Regions from separate parts of the Paenibacillus sp. ISL-20 genome, predicted to be linked through region 2. Evidence: riboswitches for the same ligand, from Rfam matches in the RefSeq annotation. Region 2 holds a riboswitch; each other region holds the start of a gene.

Region 1 (6,352 bases), on a different contig from region 2:
CCAGACTTGATTATCGGCAACAAGATGCGTCAGGAGAAAGTATACGAGCAATTGAAGGCGATCGCGCCGACCGTTTTTGCCGAGGATCTTCGCGGCGAGTGGCAGAACAATTTTGAACTGTATGCCAAGGCGCTGAACAAGGTATCCGAAGGCGAGGAGCTTTTGGCAGCATACGACAAGCGGATTCAGGATTTCAAAGAGAAGGCTGGAAGCAAGCTGGACGAGACTGTCTCCGTGGTCCGTTTCATGGCAGGCAAGACGCGTGTGTATCATACCAATACGTTCTCGGGCGTCATTTTCGATAAAATTGGCATCGCTCGCAACGACATGACCAAGAACGCCAAGGACGATTTCGTTGACGAGATTACGAAGGAACGTTTGCCTGAGGCAGATGCCGACAGACTCTTCTACTTCACTTATGAAACCGGGGATGGCGGTGCCAACCAAACCGAGCAAGAATGGATCAACGATCCGCTGTGGAAAAACCTGAACGTCGTCAAGAACGGCCAAGCCCACAAAGTGGATGATGCCATCTGGAACACGGCAGGCGGCATCCTGGCAGCGAATCTGATGATTGACCAGCTGCAGGAATTTTACGGCATTCAGTAATGAATGAAGACGAATGTTGCAGGGGAGTATTGTCGTATAGCAGATGATGCATAGGAAAGAGCTAAAAAAGGAGGCATCCCAAAAGATCTGAGATCTTGAGGGATGCCTCCTTTTTTAGTATCACGCGTTGTCAGTATCACGCGTTGTCAGTATCGCGCGTCGAAAGTACCGCCGCTACGCAGCTGCATGCCATACCGCTCAACTAGCACAGCTTAACCAACTCCGCTGCTTCGTCCGTAGCCCCTGACCTGCTATCGGACTCCAGATCCCTTATTTTCCTGATTCGCCCCCGATTCTTAAATCCACCGGACTCAGGATCCCTTATTGCCACAATTACCGGCCTATTTGCCATCATATTCTATGAATAACGTACCTGGTGTCCGTTAGCCATCAAAAATCACACCTATTCAGCCAAATAACGTATCCTCAGTCCGTTACGTTCGAGGGTAGCACCAAGGCCCAGTAGATCATCAGTAGCCAAGACCAGTAGTAGCCAAGACCAATAGTAGCACCAAGACCGGCAGTAGCACCAAAATCAGCATTAGCGAAGCAGGTAGCACCAAGATCAGTAGTAGCTAAGGCCAGCAGTAGCTAAAAAACCAGTAGTAGCCAAGCCCAGCAGTAGCACCAAAACCAGCAGAGCAACAAGCCCAGCAGTAGCACCAACACCACCTGTTAACGGACTCCAGATCCCTTATTACCGCAATAAACTGCCTATTTGCCATCATATTCTATGAATAACGTACCTGGTGTCCGATAACTATCAAAAATCACACCTATTCAGCCAAATAACGTATCCTCAGTCCGCTAGCCACAAGCAGTAGCCAAAACCAGTATAGCACCAAGACCAGCAGTAGTAACAAGATCAGCAGTAGTAGCCAGATCCAGCAGTAGTAACAAGATCAGCAGTAGCACCAAGACCAGCAGCAGCCTCAGCTATACACGCTGTGTTACCCCGGTTTCTACCTCTAAACCATAGCTACTCCGAGTTACCCAGCCCCTACAATTATAATCCCATCCATCCATGCATACCCCTAGACACCGAGTCCATCCGTGCTCTCCTGTTATACTGCTATTGCTTCACTTCATATTTTCACGATATCTTCACCACAATCTCCGCTCCGGCAACATAGGTCATCGCTTTGATGTATTCCGGGTCTTGGGCACGCTGTTCCACTTCTTCCGGAGTGAGGTCCTCCATTCGTGTCTGTACCCACCATAAGTTGCCGAACGGGTCCCGTACCCGTCCCACCCGGTCGCCGAAGAATAAGCTCGTTGGCTCCGTCACCGAGACGGCTCCTGCGGCCAGCGCTTGTTGGTAGACGGCATCGCAATCCTCAACATATAAACGGAGGTATGCTGGTGAATCCGGCCATTCCGGCTTCGCGTCAAACATCATCACGACGGCATCCCCAATTCGGACCTCGGCATGGCCGATGATACCTTCACCGACATAGACGCGGGCTAACTCTTCGGCTTGAAAAGCCTGCTTGAGGAATTCGATCAGCGCTGCGGAGTTTCTTGAGATGATCCACGGTGTCACGGACGTGTAGCCTTGCGGAATGGGTTTAACGTCTTTCGGTTGGTTTGGTTGGTTCGTCATAAATACGCTCGCTCCTTTAAACTTCATTTATTTGCATAACGATTATGTGCTCATTATGTTGGGGCATACATGACAACCGAGCGTCAGTGTTTCCGAAACAAGTGTTGGGCAGCCCCCGTTTTTATTTCGCGAAAGACCTCGGCCACCGTACAACATCCTAATCCCCCACTCATGGGAAAGCTTCGAGCGTGGGCTCCGTTCACGAACAGTTAATGTTTGACAGCATCTACAAACCTATGTACAGTATTAGACAAAAGAATAGGAAGTCCACTAGGGGAGCCGTTGGCGGCTGAGACAAGAGTGTATCTTGGACCCTTTGAACCTGATCTAGTTCGTACTAGCGTAGGAAAGTGGAGCCTTCGTATACGAGGTCTCGGTGCGTTTTTTGGCGCACTTGGGCTTGTTGACGAAGCCGCTCCAGTTTTCGGGGGCGGCTTTTTAGCGTTGCTTGGAAAGTCGTGTCTTATGGACTTCCTGCTCTTCAATATGTTGGAGGTGGGACAAAAATGAGTTTCACGCAAGAGCTCCGTCAGCAGGCGGGAGGCATTTTTCAAGCAATCTTCGATCATCCCTTTGTAAAAGGCATTGCCGAGGGGAAGCTGGCACGGGAACAGCTGATTCACTATGTGAAGCAAGATTTTGAGTATTTGAATGCCTACATGCGGATCTACGGAATCGCCATATCCAAATCGACCAGCAGGGAAGAGATCGCGACCTTTAACGAACAGATTTCATTCATCTTGCACAGCGAGGTGCATCCGCATCAGAATTTGTGCGCAGCCGCCGGGGTGACCTACGAAGAGCTTCAGGGTTATCCGCTTGCTCCGTCCGCGCATCATTATATCCGTCATATGCTGACAGTGGCGCACGAGGGCAGTCTAGGCGAGATTATGGCCGTACTGCTTCCTTGCCCGTGGACGTACCTGGAGATTGGCCGCAAGCTGCTGGATGACGTGAAGCCGGATGAATCCCATCCGTTCTATGACTGGATTTATTTCTATGGCAACCGTGGGGAAGACGCGACAGCCAAGTTCTGCAACCGTGTCGATGAATGGGCAGAGGGCGCGACGGCAGCCGAGCGGGAACGGATGAAGGAGTATTTTATGCTGAGCTGCCAGTTGGAGTATATGTTTTGGGATATGGCTTATAAGCAGGAGGAATGGCCGGTGCTGCTGCAGGCTGCGGTGCTATAAGGAGTCATAACAAGGACATAAATTCCAATTTAGATAAGAGAGGCTGATTCCAATGCGTTCATGGGAAAAAGAAGTTTCGGCGCTTTTAACGAAGGTACAGCAGACGAGCCCCCTCGTTCACAATATGACAAACGTGGTGGTTACGAATTTTACGGCTAACGGCTTGTACGCGCTGGGCGCGTCGCCGGTCATGGCTTACGCGCCAGAGGAAGTGGCGGATATGTCTGCCATTGCAGGCGCGCTCGTATTGAACATCGGCACGCTGAACCGCGAGCTGGTGGATGCGATGATCATCGCCGGACAATCGGCGAATGCACATGGCGTCCCGGTCTTGCTGGACCCGGTCGGTGCGGGAGCGACCCGTTTTCGGACGGAGTCGGCATTGCGGATCCTAAGCGAGGTGAAGGTTTCGCTCGTGCGCGGGAATGCGGCTGAAGTCGCTCACCTTGTCGGGGAGGCGCGCGAGATCAAAGGCGTAGATGTTGGCAACAGCACGGGCAGTGATCATGCTGAGCTGGCCGTGCGGGCTGCACGCGAATTAGGCACGATCGTGGCCATTACCGGTGAAGAGGACGTAATTACCGATGGAACAGAGGTACGCATCATTACCGGAGGGGATGCACTGCTCACGAAGGTCACCGGCGCAGGGTGCCTGCTGACCTCGGTGCTGGGTGCCTTTGCCGCAGTGGAAGCAAACCTGCTGCTTGCGGGTACGGCGGGTCTGGCCTTCTACGGGGCCGCGGCGGCGAGAGCTGCGGAATGCACGGCGGACCAAGGACCGGGAAGCTTCCAGATCGCTTTCCTGGATGAGCTGGCAAAACTTCATCCAGGCTCGTTGGCGGGATATGCCGCTGTCCGGGAAGCGGAAGCGGCCGCTGCCGGTGGCACACGATGAGCAAGACACGCGTGCCCCGGGCACTGACGATTGCCGGGTCTGACAGCGGCGGCGGTGCCGGCATTCAGGCCGATCTGAAAACCTTCCAGGAGCTCGGCGTATACGGCATGTCGGCGATTACCGCGATTACGGTGCAGAATACCTTGGGGGTTCATGGCGTATATCCGCTGCCCCCCGAGGCAGCCGCAGAGCAGATGGAAGCGGTAGGATCGGACCTCGGAGTAGATGCATTGAAGACAGGCATGCTGTTCAACGCCGAGATCATTCGCCTGGTTGCTGACCGGATTCGGGCTTTTGGCTGGGGGAAGGTCGTTGTCGATCCCGTGATGATCGCCAAAGGCGGAGCGGAGCTGCTGCAAAGCGAAGCAGTGCAGGCTGTACGAGAACACTTGCTGCCGCTGGCGTTAATCGTCACCCCCAATATACCGGAGGCCGAAGTATTGGCGGGGATGTATATCCGCACAATGGAAGATCGGAAGGAAGCGGCGAGACGTATTCATGCTCTGGGGCCCAAGATCATTGTGATCAAAGGCGGCCATGACGAGGGAATGCTGGGCACCGGTGAAGGCGATGATTACGAAAGAGGCAGGGGACCAGATATAGCGGCGGATACGCAGCAGGAAGCGTTGCCTCAGTCCGAAAGTACGTATGGTCAAACGAGAATTGCCATTCCCGCCGGGGAGTTGCGTGGGCCCCGTCCTTCCATTTTCATGGATGACGTTAATCCCGACAGTCCTCCGGTCATGGACCTCGTATACGATGGTACGGCCTTCACCGAATTATACGGCAAAAGAATTCATACCGTTCATACGCATGGTACCGGCTGTACTTTCTCTGCCGCCATCACTGCAGGCCTGGCCAAAGGCTTGAGTGCATTCGATGCGATTCAGAGCGGGCGCTTATTCATCCAGGCAGCCATTGAGGACGGCTTAAACCTGGGGCAGGGACACGGCCCCACGAATCACTGGGCGTATCGTCGCCGCCGTCAGGAGGTGCTGCGATGACGGGGAGAGTGACATCCGAGATGATGAGACGGCATCTACGAATGTACCTCGTACTCGGCAGCGTGAACTGTCTCGAAGAGCCAAGCCGGATTGTGCAGGAAGCACTGGCTGGCGGCGCGACAATGGTCCAGTTTCGTGAGAAGGGACATGGCTCGCTTGTTGGCGAGCCGATGATCCAGTTGGCTCGCCGGATCCAGAATCAGTGCCGCCAAGCAGGCGTACCCTTCATCGTCAATGACGATGTGGAGCTGGCGCTGAAGCTGAACGCCGATGGCGTGCACATCGGCCAGGACGACGAATGCGCGGCTTCCGTACGGGAGCGGATCGGCAACCGGATTCTGGGTGTCTCCGCCCATACTGTGGAGGAAGCAAGGCGCGCGATTCTCCACGGCGCCGATTATCTTGGCATCGGGCCGATCTATCCGACCCGCTCGAAGGATGATGCCAAGGCGGTGCAAGGCCCAGCGATCCTCCGTGAACTGCGCGAAGCTGGAATCGATCTGCCGATCGTTGGGATTGGCGGGATTACTGTGGAGCGCGTGGAGGAAGTCATGGGAGCGGGTGCGGATGGCGTCGCGGTGATATCCGCTGTGACGGGAGCGGAGTCGGCGCGGGAGGCTGTGGAGGCTTTTATAGGAAAGATATGCCGTGCAACTGAACGAATTTCTTGAGATGTAAGAGGATTATAATGCGGATCATGAACAAGGGTGTCGAAGCTTCTGCGGCACTCTTGTTTGTTTGCGTCAGATTTTAAATTACTATATATGCTCAGCTTTTGCGTCAACATTCTTTTGATCCATTCGAATCTATAAATTTCGTGTAACATTCCAGATCATTGCCATTGAGACCCGGATATGATATACGTAGGACAATGTACCTGGTCACGATTAGTGAGCTCTCCAAATAAGTTGAATAGGAGATCGGAATGAATAATAGGCAAAAAGAGATTTTTCGCAATTTGTTAATGGAACCGAACCGGCTGTGGCTCGTTCAGGATCTGGCGGATCATACCGAGTGCTCGGAGAAGACGATCCGAAACGATCTGAAA
Region 2 (6,352 bases):
AGGTACTTGGCAAATCGGGCAAAGTACAGCAAGGTCAGCACAACGACAATGACCGACAGGACCAGAAGCTCGGTCTTCACATTGTTAAAGCTGGCAAACATTTTGTCGGCCACAAACTGGAACTCGTTCGGGTCAATCAACACTTCCATAAAAGAAGACATGCTGGAGAACAGGGTTCCAAAAATCATGCCGATCAGCAGCAGGAAGTAAATGTTGTTTCCTTCCCTTTTGAACAGAATCTTGTATAAGACTCCGGCAAACAGGATCATCCCGCCGACGTTGATCAGAAAGTTAACGTTGCTGCCCAGTTTATACAGTGTGAAGGATCCGAAGACAAAGATGACGGTGGTCTGGATCAGTACATATAAGGAATCTAATCCCATAACGCTTGGCGTCAGTATCCGGTTATTCGTGACCGTTTGAAACACCGTGGTAGACAGAGCGATCGCTCCGCCGGTCAGAATGATGGCAAGCACCTTCTTGATTCTTCTTGGAAGCGCGTAATCCCAATTGCCGCCAAGATCAATGAACAGAAAGACTGCCACCAGGATGATTGCCGCTGCGGCCAACAGGCCGAGTTTGGCTTTATAAGTCATAAGCCTTTCTCCTCATCAGTAAGAAAATGAATATACCGCTTCCGAGTACGCCCACGGTTAGACTAATCGGAATTTCATAGGGATAAATAATGATCCGGCCCAGGATGTCACAGAACAGTACGAACCCGGCCCCCAGCAGCGCGGTATGCGAAAGGCTTTTTTTCAAGTGGTCTCCTAAGTACAAACTGACAATATTAGGTATGATCAGACCAAGAAACGGAATCACGCCGACCGTCAGCACGACAGATGCCGTAACCAGCGCCACGATGACCAATCCCAGATTCACAACTCTCCGGTAGTGAAGACCCAGGTTGGTTGCAAACTCCTCTCCCATTCCGGCCACCGTAAACTTGTTGGCGAACAGATACGCCAGAATCAAAAGCGGGATACTAATATAGAGCATTTCATACTGGCCCTTCATGATCATGGAAAAATCACCCTGAAGCCATGCGGACATATTCTGAATAAGATCATATTTGTATGCAAAGAAGGTGGCTATCGAACTCACGATATTACCAAACATCAGCCCTACGAGCGGGATGAAGATCGCATCCTTAAACTTAATCCGATCCAGTATCTTCATGAAGATAAAGGTTCCTGCCAGAGCGAATACAAATGCCACGAGCATTTTGATAAGCGGACCGCTTGTCGTGAAGACGAGCATGGCTACCAAAATCCCTAGTCTGGCAGAGTCCATCGTACCTGCCGTGGTCGGCGATACGAACTTATTGCGGCTGAGCTGCTGCATGATCAATCCGCAGATACTCATGCTGACACCCGCCAATATAAGACTGACAAGCCTAGGAATCCGGCTTACAAGCATAATATGCTGTTGTTGTTCTGTCATCGAGAACAGTTGCAGTGGCGAGATATCTTTAACTCCAATAAATAATGAGATTATCGAGAGTACCACAACGGCTGCAAATAAGTATCTAATCTTCATGGCTCTTCCTTCTATGCGTATGTCTCTAAATATCCGGGATCTCGCAATTTCCAACACCATTCTCATTGAGATTGATTATCAATCGCGCTCTGATATGCATTATATCATCCTCATTCTGGCTCGACAAGTGTAATTGAGAATCAAAATCAATTAATTTGTTCATACTTGTATATTTTGTTCATGAATTGTTCATAATATGAAGTTTCGAGAAGACATAGCTAATAGCCTCAGGTAGGAAGCACTCCTTTCGTTTAAACCTCCATATAATGAAGCTTCTCTAAAAGCCAGACGGATTCAATTCATATTTAATAGATGAGGGAAATTATATTTGATCAAAGTCGTTGACAATTACTCTAAGTTATATTAACATACTAACATAAATATTATTCCTAACTAAACGTAAGTTAATATGGAATGATAATTAAAATATTGCTAAATAAGCAACATGCATATTTGCTTGAAGTAAAGGACATCTTCTTATCAGGCGTATGTAAATTCGATTACACCAGGAGGTTTTTTTTCAATGTCTAAAGATTTTTCAACTGCACTCAAAAGTCGCCGTTCTTATTACGGGATTAGCAAAGAATCCGTTATCTCGGACGAGCGTATTCAGGAAATCGTAAACGAAGCGGTTAAGTATACCCCGTCTTCTTTCAACTCTCAAAGTGCACGCGTCGTTGTATTGCTTGGCGAACAGCATGATAAACTGTGGAACATCACGGAAGGCATCCTGAAGGAAGTCGTTGGCGATGAAGAAGCATTCAAATCCACTGCCGACAAAATGGGCGCATTCCGCGCTGGTTACGGTACGGTATTGTTCTTCGAGGACAACAACGTCATTGCCGGGCTGCAACAAAACTTTGCCGCTTATGCCGACAACTTCCCGATTTGGTCCAACCAATCCAACGGCATGCTGCAATTTGTAGTATGGACCTCCCTTGAAGCAGAAGGTCTGGGTGCATCCCTGCAGCACTACAACCCGCTAATCGACGAAAAAGTAAAATCCGAATGGAACATCCCGGAAAACTGGAAGCTGCTTGCTCAAATGCCTTTCGGTAAGCCGGTTGTTGAACCAGGCGAAAAAGAATTTGCACCGCTGGAAGATCGCGTGAAAGTTTACAACTAATTAAATAGATGAATAAGGCCGTCTACCTAAGTTCCAGTAACTTGGATAGGCGGTCTTTTTATAATGGGCAAAGATTGAAAAACCGATCACTAAGCGATACAATTAGTCAGGTAAGAACCCTCGAACTTTTAAGATAACAGAAGCTCCGGGCAAACTTGCGATAACCAACTACATAGGATGTTGGCTGTACTAGGGGTGCCATGTGCTGAGAGACGGCGGTTTGCCGTTAACCCTTAACACCCGATCTAGGTCATACTAGCGTGGGGAAGTGTAGCATTTATGTTTATTTCTTTTCGTAGGCATAACTGCACTTTCTTCATGGGGTGCGGTTTTTTTTGCGTGGACTTATATCATGGGGAGGAAATAACAATGAATGAGCTTGTATGCGGAACCAGTCGGATCGTCGGGTGCCGGTTCTCGGTATTTCCCATGACGGACCGGTTTGTGGAAGTCATCATGGGCGCACTAGATTCCGTGGATACGGGGAAGGTGTTGATTCGGACAGATGATGTGAGCACCTGTATTCGTGGACGTGCAGAGCATGTCTTTGATGTGACAAGGGCGATATTCGCCCATGCTGCGGCGAGTGGCGTGCATACCGTTTTTAATGGTACTTATTCCATCGGTTGCCCCGGAGATACGGACGCCGATGTATATATGACTGAGGATTCGACCCTCTTAAACAACGACATCGGGGAACATGCCGATATTGAGACTGCCTGCCAATTCGCTCTTTACCCCATGGGTACCGATAACTACATGGATGTCATCTACGGTGAAGTTAATCGTGCGAAGGCAGCCGGGACATTCGCCGGAAGCGTTCATTACGCCAGCCGATTGAGTGGGTCACTGGCCCAGGTGTTTGGATCGCTTGAAGAGGCGTTTTTACATGCGATTCAATCCGACAGCAGCCATTTGGTCATGACTGCGGTTGTGTCCGCACACAGCCCTTCGGTCAAAGCCGCATCGAATTGAGTTCTATTGAGGCAGACAAAAGCCCGGCAAGCGCCGGGCTTCCTGTCACTACTGCCAAGAACCTTGACGGTTTAAACCCAAGCACTCAAGATAATTACGAGCAGGATAAAGAGAACCAAAATCATTCCTACTGAATTGTTCCATCCACCGCCGCCATATACTCCGCTCATGAAGATCCCCTCCTGGATTTAAAGAATGACGTGATGTAATCACACTATTATAGTATTGCCCGTCTCGTGATAGTGTCACGGCTAATGTACCCCTCTTTTTATACTGGCAAGGAAATTCTATTCCTCATAACCGATGAGAAGCTTGCCTCCGTACGGACGGAGCATTTCCTCGGTGAATGCCATAAGAACTGAAGGATCATCCTGGCGATACATCGCCGCGAGCGCTGCTTCCAATCGTTCTCCCAAGATCGAGTCATAGCTGTTGAACAGACGGAACAGCGTTTTCCCTTCACCCGTCCACTCCCGGTTCACCCTAAGTACAAAATCACAGAGAATCGCCGCTATTTTGTGCACCGTAAACCACTTTTCGGCGTCCCTTCGGGGACTCTGCAAATCCAGCATGTACTCGGTTAGCATATAACGGTATTCGTCAATGTCGGTTAGCATCAAGGGTATGGGTCCGTAATTCAAATCGCTTCGGGCTTCCGCCCGCACCTCTTCCCCCTCAGGCAGCGCGAGCAGCACCGTCCCTTCTACGACCATCCGCTGCAAAGAAGGATTCGCCGCACTCACTCCCTCGTCGAAATATTCGCGATAGGAGGATAAAGACAATATAAATATTTCCGCGATCCACCCATGTGCCTCTATCGTCTTCCTGCTGAAATCATAACTATCTCGTTCAATAACCATGATGTCCAAATCGGATTGTTCATTATATTCGCCTCTGCTCGCGCTGCCGCCAAGCACAGCAAGCAAACAGTCGGGATAATCGTGTTGAATGATGCGTTCCGCTGCCTCTACCGGTTCCATCCTCATGACGTTTCCTCCATTATGATTCTGATCCTCCCGAAAAAAGGGCTCAAAATATCTAATTCAGCTAAAACCCTAAACGTACCTGAATCATATGGTAAATAAACGATTACCCTCATGTTGATGACAAGGAAGAAGGGATAGATGAGATGAACTATATTCATATGCTCTCCAAATTAGGTATGGGCAGTGCCCACCCGGGAGGATTCGAGGCAACCCTCCGAATGCTGAAGAATTATCCCATTCAACCGGGCAGCCGCATTCTGGAGGTCGGGTGTGGAACGGGCAGAACCGCATGCCATCTTTCGGAGATGGGGTATCAAGTAACAGCCATTGACCTGAACGAAAATATGATCAAAAAAGCCCGTGCAAGAGCCGAAGCGATGGAAATCGACGTGCAGTTCCAACAAGCGGATGTATGCGCATTGCCTTTCGAGGACAACCAATTCGACCTAATCATGGCCGAGTCCGTTACCGTATTTACGGATACTACGAAATCACTGCCCGAATATTACCGCGTTCTGGATCGTGGAGGCGTCCTGCAGGACAGAGAATTGCTGCTTGATAAACCCATGCCGGAGGCAAAACTTCAGGAACTGCTCGAATTCTTCGGTATTCCTAATCTCATGATGAGGGAAGAATGGGCGGACTCCCTCTTGGCTTGCGGGTTTAAACAGGAAGAAATTCTGGAGTACAACCACTTCAATGAGCAGTTAAAGGAAGAGCAAACACGTCATCTGGATACATTTGAACAGCGCGATAAAGGACTCCTGTTCGATGTGGCGCTCTGGGAAACGTTGTTCAAGCATGACCGCATGATCCTGGATAATACCGATTATCTCGCTTCCGCCTTATTCCGGGCTGTAAAATAAAATCACTTCATATCTGTGCATCAAGTGGGGATTCGCATATTTGCTGCGTATCCCCTCTCCCTCCTTAATTTCAGTACTTTCGACCTAATCCAACACTTTTTGTCAATTCGTTATATCTAGTTTTGCCTGTCGATGCTATAATCATGGTAAATATATCCTATGTTGTTGAGGAGGACTCATTCTTATGGCATGGTTCAACAGACTCCCTATCTCGCGAAAAATTACCGCAGCCTGTTTTCTCATTGCCGCTTTGTTTGCGGTTCCAATGCTGCTTGCATTTATTCTGATGGGTAAAGCAATCATTGGCGTGGTCATCGTCGTGGCACTAACCGGTCTTACTTTTCCTCTTTCTCGTCTTATTGAGAAAACGCTTACTAATTCCTTTGCGGAAATCTCCAGCGTTTCCGCCAAAATCGCCAAAGGCGACTTCACCTTCCAGGTAGAAGAGGTTGGGGGCATGAACGATCTCAGCCGAACGTTCAACAGTATGGTGGACAAGCTTCGAAAAATATTGCAGGAAACCTCGGATATCACCCGCCATGTCATGACGTCAAGCTCCAACATCTCGATTAAAAATCAGGAGCTGATTCAAGTGATGAATCAAGTCTCCTTATCCTCCAATGAGCTGGCCGTCGGCGCTAACGAAATATCGGAAGACGTAGCCGAAATGACGCATTCCATCGGTGAGATCGAAGAGAAGGTCAGCAATTATACGCATTCAACCCAGGAAATGAATACCCGTTCGATCGAAACGCTGGGACTGGTTGAGCAAGGAAGGGACTCCGTTGCCAAGCAGTCTGCAGGGATGGAGCGTAATATTGAAGCAACGGCCAAGGTCTCGGAATCCATTGATGCGCTGG
Region 3 (6,352 bases), on a different contig from region 2:
CCAACGCAGTGGACGGGTCAGCACCGTCCTGGAGCGGCAGGGATATTTGAGGTGTCATATCGATAAATGGCCTCCTTTCATATAAGATTCGAAATGTCTATTCACAGGGGGCTCAACCTTTTCGATTCCAGCGGATGAGCCGCTTCTCCAGCAGGCTGATCAGCAGCACCATCAGCAGGCTGAGCAAGACGATGACCAGGATGGCAACAAACACCCGATCCGTGCGGTAGCCGGATTTTTGCAGCATCATGTAGTAGCCGATTCCCCGGTCCGAGCCGATCCATTCCCCGATAACCGCCCCCATGACCGAATAGGTGGCCGCAATTCGAATCCCGGAGAAGATGGAGGGAAGGGCATGCGGCAGCTCCAGCTTGGTGAAAATTTGCCACGAGGTAGCCCCCGTCATCTGCATATAATTCATCATGGTGCGGTCGGTACGTGCGAGTCCATCCAGGGCCGCAACAGCGACAGGGAAGAAGCAGACCAGCGTAATCACGATAACCTTGGGCAGCATACCGAAGCCGAACCAAATCATGAGAAGCGGGGCTAGGGCGATTGTCGGCACATTTTGGCTAAGAATAAGAAGCGGATAAAGGGCGGTTTTGAGAAAAGGCACCAAGTGCAGTGCCAGCGAGATGATTAGACCGATTGCCGTGCCGATTATAAAGCCGATCAGGGTTAATTGCAGGGTGGCCGCTGTATGCTGGAAGAGACCGGAAGCTCCGGTAACGGCCTCATGCCCGATGGCCGTCGGTGCAGGCAAAATAAAGGGTTCAATGTCGAACACGGATACTGCCGCCTGCCATACCACCAAAAAGAAGAGAACCGCCAAAACGGGCGGCCAAACAGAACTCCACCAGCTTCTCATGGACGGTATTTCTCAGTCAGCTTATCCATGCTGATGCCGCTTGGATGATGCGCGATTTTGACCTGGGATATGATGCTGGGACTTCCCGCATTCACCAGCGCCTCGTGCATGCGCTCAACGATCTTGAGCAGCTCGGAGAGCTCTCCTTCCATGGTCGTTTCGAGTGCATGAACCTCGTATTTCACGCCCGATTCCTGAATAACCTTGATCGCTTCATCAACATAAGGGATGCTGTCGGCCCCGTTTGGCGTTCTCGGTATTACTTGAATGCTCAAGAGTGTATTCGCCATATAAACTCATCCTTTCGTGCAAGCTGTATTGTAATGGAAGAGAGGCAGCCTGCTGCAAAGGCCGTCTCTCTTCTTATAAATAGAAATAACCTTATGGCTTCTCCGGTAAAAAATCATTGGTAAATGCGCTGTCAGCGTCAAGTTCCTTCTCCAGCAGCTTGCGCTCAAACATCCAGTCTGCGTACCCCGACCATACTTCGGCTTTCTGTTCGCCCCAGCGGGATGCATCATCCTGATAACGGGGGCTCAGCCATTTCTGGCTGGCTAGAACCAGTTCGGCATCCAGGTCGGGAACAGCTTTCGTCAGCAGGGCTGCTGCATCTTCGGGATGTTGAATCGCATAGTCGTATCCTTTTGAAGTCGCCCGCATGAACGCTTTGACAAGTTCAGGGTCCTCCTGGATCAGCTTCTCGTTCGTTACGATCACCGGCGTGTAATAGTCAAGCTGCTCGGAGTAGTCCTTCACATAAATCATGTCAAGCGGCTCATTGCGAAGCTCGGCTTCAATACCCGTCCAAGCATAGAAGATCCAGGCAAAATCAATGTCGCGTTTGACGGCCGTAAAATAATCGGCATCGCCCATATTAACCATGTTCACCTTGCTGACATCGGCGCCATCGATCTCCATGATGGATTTCATGACCGCTTCCTCCACAGGCGAGCCCCAACCGCCATAGGATTTCCCTTCAAAATCGCCTGCCTTCACGATGCCTTTGTCCTTGGGGGCGGCAAAGCCGGATGTATTATGCTGAATGATCGCCGCAATGGAGACGAGCGGCAATCCTTGGGTTCTGGCCAGCGTTACGCCTTCCTGATAGCTGATGCCAAATGGCACGTTTCCGGATGCAACCAGCGTATCCGTTCCGCCTGCTCCCGGCTGGACGATCTGGACATTAAGCCCTTCTTCCTCATAATACCCAAGCTCCTTCGCTGCATACAGGCCGGTGTGATTCGTATTGGCAGACCAATCGAGCATCAGCTGTACGTCACGTAGTTTCCCGGGAGACTGACTGTCTTCGCCTGTGGCACCTGTCTTCTTGTTCTCTCCACTTGTACCGCATCCAGACGCAACCATCAGCAGGACGCAAGCGAGAAGCAGCGGAATCCATCTTCCCTTCTTCATCGTTTCTTCTCTCCTTTAAGTTCTCTTTCTATTACCTCGCAACTCCACAAAAAAAACGCCCTGATGATATCAGGACGCATGACGGCGTAAGTGTATACCACGGCAAATAAATAGCTGCCGCAAACATGGGCTTCCTACGCTGGCATTACCCAGATCAGGTGTAAGGGTCAGTATCATGTCGGATACACTCTCAGCCGGCCAAATTCCAGCTCCCCCGGTATTTATGAAGTTTCGATCAGTACACCCGCTATTATAGTCCTAACACAGCAGACCTGTCTAGTTCGAAGAGGCTCGAACGAGACAGGTCTTTGTTAGAACACTAATGCAATGGGAGAATTAATTGATGCTATAAACCTTTCACAAGATAAAGTATTTGAATACGGCTTCTACGCAGAGGTTAGCGCTGGAAGAACTCAATCCATTCTCCTTCGGGACCGTGCACGAAGAAATAGCGGTACCCGTTCGGAAGCGTCACGATTTCCTCGTCAATGTGAGGAACGTCAAGTGGGTGTTATGTTGTTCGTGCACAGGCTAATAAGATGATTTTTCTTTCATTTCCTCATCTTTACTTTTGTGTGGGCAAAAAGTATCATGAGAAATAGAGATGTTAATTCAAAAGACCTAACACACTTAAAGTGAACCAGCTTACCTTTTGGCCGAGGAGGAATGCTTATGAGTCCAACTCCAGCAGATCATCTGTGGATTCGACTCGCCATAATATATGCATTCATTCAGATAATGATCGCTCTGTGGATGCCTGATGCTTTATCGCTTCAGCGTGTTCTAGTCATTATTTCTCCTGCAGCCGCTTCCGTTTATTTAATGCGGATCCGTCGGCGTTTTGAGGTTCATCTTGGCAGGTTTTGGCTTATTGTGAGTCTCGGATTGATGGGGGAGGCAGTGGCCCGAACCCTCCACGCATGCAATATCTGGTTTGGAAAAGAGAGCGCTTTCCTGCCAGTTCTAACCCATTTGTTCTGGGGGCTCGAACTTATCCTGTTCGCAAGTTCTCTCATTTATTTATTCCGGCATGTTCAGGGTTCGTTTCGGGGGCTGCGGTTTATGCTGGATATCCTGATTGTTGGCATAGCGGTCATGACGGTAGGATGGGAATATTTCATCAAGCCTGAGCTTCAGGGTCTGGCCCATGAGGCAGCATGGGGAAACCTTTGGGTGGACATGCTGTATCCACTGTGCGCAATGGTACTTATTTTTTTTACACTGGTGTTGTATTTTAATACCGGACAGTTAAGGAAATGGGCGGCCATCCTGTTATGTCTTGGCGGAAGTACATTTATTGCCGGAGATGTTCTGTACATCTATCTCGTTGATCTTTTGGATATCGAGGTTCGCTCTTACCTGTATCCACTCTATACGTTATCGGTATTTTTCATTAGTTTCGCAGGCGGACAGTCCGCTCCTGATACCCGTAATCCATCTGTTGGCGAGCGGGAGCCTCGTTCAACCGGAAACCTGATCGTAAGGTACCTGCTTCCCTACAGCGTGCTCGGCGGGATGTTTGCCCTTATGGCGCAGCATTTTGGAGGGTGGAATGGACTGTTTACCGGCCTTTCCCTGTGCGTTATCCTGATCCTATTCAGGCAGATTTTGATCCAGTTCGAGAACGACCGCTTGTTTGATCGACTGCATGAAAGTCTGATGCAGAGTGAATCCCTGGCACATCGCGATGATCTTACGGGTCTGTATAATCGTCGTTATTTTAATGCAAGGCTGTCAAGTTCGCTGAAGGAGGCGGACCGCACAGGTTCCCGTGTAGGCTTGCTGTATATGGATATGAACCGTTTCAAACGAGTCAATGACCGATACGGCCACCGTGCCGGCGATTTGTTGATACGAAAGGTTGCAGACCGGCTTCAATCACTCGAATCCAAGGGAGTTTTGGTTTCCCGTTTAGGAGGAGACGAATTCACGGTTATGATCCATCCGGCCGGCGATGATCAGGAGCTGATCTGGATGGCGGAGGAGATCTGGACGATGCTTAGTGAGCCGTACGAGCTGGAAGGGCATGAGGTCCGAACCACGCCGAGTATCGGTATTGCGGTTTATCCAGATCATGCCAGAAATGACCAGGAGCTGATTGGTCGTGCGGATGCAGCGATGTATGCGGCGAAGGAACGGAACGCCCCCTGGCATTTTGATGTAGAGCGGACGATGCTGCTGCAGCTTTTGGATCAAAAGGTGAGTAAATGAATGTATGACCATAGTATCGACAATAGGTTGTTAAAAGCAATATAAGTCGATTTTTGTAGAATTTGGCGCAATCATTGCACGAATCTTGCGCATTTCTCTTAAAATAGGTCATAACTTCGATATAAAATCCATAAAATGCAAAGAAATCATATTCAAAATGCCGATAAGAAGCATAGTGAGAGCTAGCTTGCCAAGGAGGACGAACATGATTTGCGACAATTGCAGCACCTTTGAACCGATTGAGGACCAGGGGACCATTCATATGAAGCCTGCAAGTGGTGAGCTTATTCAGTTGCTGGCAGTGAACGGCTACACGGTACAAGAGAACAATGAGGGTTGTGCTGTGAATTACAAGGTACGTGCGGACCTGATCTCTATGATAAAGTGTCTGCAGCCCCTTCCGCTGAAGATTCGTCAAGAGCTGTCCTTCTGTGTTACCGGTGGAGAAGCTCCGCAAATCCGGCATTCGTGGACCCCTATGCAGAAGTTCGAACTGCAGATGGAGCATTACGATATGGTGAGTATCATTTTACATAAGCAGTTTACGAGCTACATGCAGCCCATCGTGGATACATCCGAGCAGATCGTGGCCTACGAATTTCTCCTTCGTCCGGTAGAGTGGGGAGCCAGGTTCCAGCCGTATGAGCTGTTTGAGACAGCCCGTAAAACCGGATTGCATGCATTTCTGGACCGGGCAGCACGAACCAGTGCCATTGAGACCAGTGCCGAGTGGCTTCCTATCGGCGTGAAGCGATTCGTGAACTTCCTGCCATCCTCCATATATGATGCGCAGATGTGTCTAAGCCACACCTTTAATACCATTGACAGGCTCCATCTGGATCCGAGGGATTTCGTATTTGAGGTCGTGGAAACCGAGAAGATTGATGATGTTAAGCATTTGCAATCGATTTTTGAGGTTTATCGCAGTCATGGAATCTCGGTAGCCATGGATGACGTCGGCGCAGGGTATTCCACATTGGAACAGATGATTAAGCTTAAGCCGGATTATGTAAAGATCGACCGGAGTCTGATCGACCATTGCGATCGTAATCCCGCCCAGCAGAAGCAGCTCAAAATGATCACCAACATGGCTCATGATTTTGGGGCCATGGTGCTGGCTGAAGGCATTGAGAGACGGGAGGAGTTTCATTTTTGCCGAGAAATCGGAATCGAGCTCTCGCAGGGGTATTTGTTTGGGAAGCCATCTGAACGACCTCCGCGTGACCTCATTCTCAACTAATCTATTCATAGCATACATAATCGGTAATTCCCCCGCCATCTTGATGAGGAACTTTCACATCTGATTGCCGCAGCCTTCGGCTGAGTTCGGACAATACAGATGCTAGGCATGGTGAAGACAGGTCCTTCAGAATGAGTAATGATGCCTGAAGGAGCCCACTTTCTGTAAAAACAAGAGCCCTGGAATGTTCTCCAGGGCTCTTGTTTTTATATAAGTTGGTGCTTTTGAAGACGCATGCCTGTTATCTTGCGGCTTTTACCTCTCCAAATCCGTCGATGCTGTATTCCTTGCCATTCACGTTCAGGACAGCCGGCGTATCCGTTTCGTTCACGATGATGGTTTCCTTTCCTTTTACGTTGACCTTCAGGCGGGATCCGCGGAACATCACCTTGAAGGAGAAGGAAGACCAGTGACCTGGAATGAATGGATTCAAATGCAATACGCCGTCCTTCACACGCAAGCCGCCGAAGCCATGCACAACGGACATCCAGGTTCCCGCCATACTGGTTGTATGACAGCCGTCCTCGGTATCGTTGTTGTAGTTGTCCAGATCCAGCCGAGCTGTACGGAGGTACATCTCGTACGCCTTCTCCTGGTACCCAAGCTCGCAGGCGAGAATG

The links. Region 2 has a riboswitch for thiamine pyrophosphate ahead of J7E85_RS18550 (Ykof family thiamine-binding protein). Riboswitches for the same ligand answer to the same signal wherever they lie in the genome.
Region 1: linked by a shared signal. The riboswitch ahead of tenA (thiaminase II) and the one ahead of J7E85_RS18550 (Ykof family thiamine-binding protein) in region 2 are both predicted to bind thiamine pyrophosphate.
Region 3: linked by a shared signal. The riboswitch ahead of J7E85_RS29515 (ABC transporter substrate-binding protein) and the one ahead of J7E85_RS18550 (Ykof family thiamine-binding protein) in region 2 are both predicted to bind thiamine pyrophosphate.

The regions. Positions count from the first base shown of each region.
Region 1 covers NZ_JAGGRD010000066.1:19,700-26,051, forward strand. The annotation lists gene J7E85_RS30240 (ABC transporter substrate-binding protein) at 1-609, shown strand, start outside; gene J7E85_RS30245 (VOC family protein) at 1,703-2,212, opposite strand; TPP riboswitch at 2,475-2,578, shown strand; gene tenA (thiaminase II) at 2,719-3,405, shown strand; gene thiM (hydroxyethylthiazole kinase) at 3,458-4,300, shown strand; gene thiD (bifunctional hydroxymethylpyrimidine kinase/phosphomethylpyrimidine kinase) at 4,297-5,304, shown strand; gene thiE (thiamine phosphate synthase) at 5,301-5,975, shown strand; gene J7E85_RS30270 (BglG family transcription antiterminator) at 6,230-6,352, shown strand, end outside.
Region 2 covers NZ_JAGGRD010000030.1:34,468-40,819, reverse strand. The annotation lists gene J7E85_RS18565 (iron chelate uptake ABC transporter family permease subunit) at 1-596, opposite strand, end outside; gene J7E85_RS18560 (ABC transporter permease) at 586-1,539, opposite strand; gene J7E85_RS18555 (nitroreductase family protein) at 2,063-2,665, shown strand; TPP riboswitch at 2,847-2,949, shown strand; gene J7E85_RS18550 (Ykof family thiamine-binding protein) at 3,035-3,640, shown strand; gene J7E85_RS18545 (sporulation protein YjcZ) at 3,712-3,810, opposite strand; gene J7E85_RS18540 (nucleotidyltransferase domain-containing protein) at 3,928-4,626, opposite strand; gene J7E85_RS18535 (class I SAM-dependent methyltransferase) at 4,770-5,492, shown strand; gene J7E85_RS18530 (methyl-accepting chemotaxis protein) at 5,677-6,352, shown strand, end outside.
Region 3 covers NZ_JAGGRD010000064.1:72,645-78,996, reverse strand. The annotation lists gene J7E85_RS29530 (ABC transporter ATP-binding protein) at 1-58, opposite strand, end outside; gene J7E85_RS29525 (ABC transporter permease) at 113-868, opposite strand; gene J7E85_RS29520 (MTH1187 family thiamine-binding protein) at 865-1,158, opposite strand; gene J7E85_RS29515 (ABC transporter substrate-binding protein) at 1,250-2,281, opposite strand; TPP riboswitch at 2,396-2,507, opposite strand; partial or broken gene J7E85_RS29510 (VOC family protein) at 2,679-2,774, opposite strand; gene J7E85_RS29505 (diguanylate cyclase domain-containing protein) at 2,954-4,492, shown strand; gene J7E85_RS29500 (EAL domain-containing protein) at 4,698-5,732, shown strand; gene J7E85_RS29495 (glycoside hydrolase family 65 protein) at 5,974-6,352, opposite strand, start outside.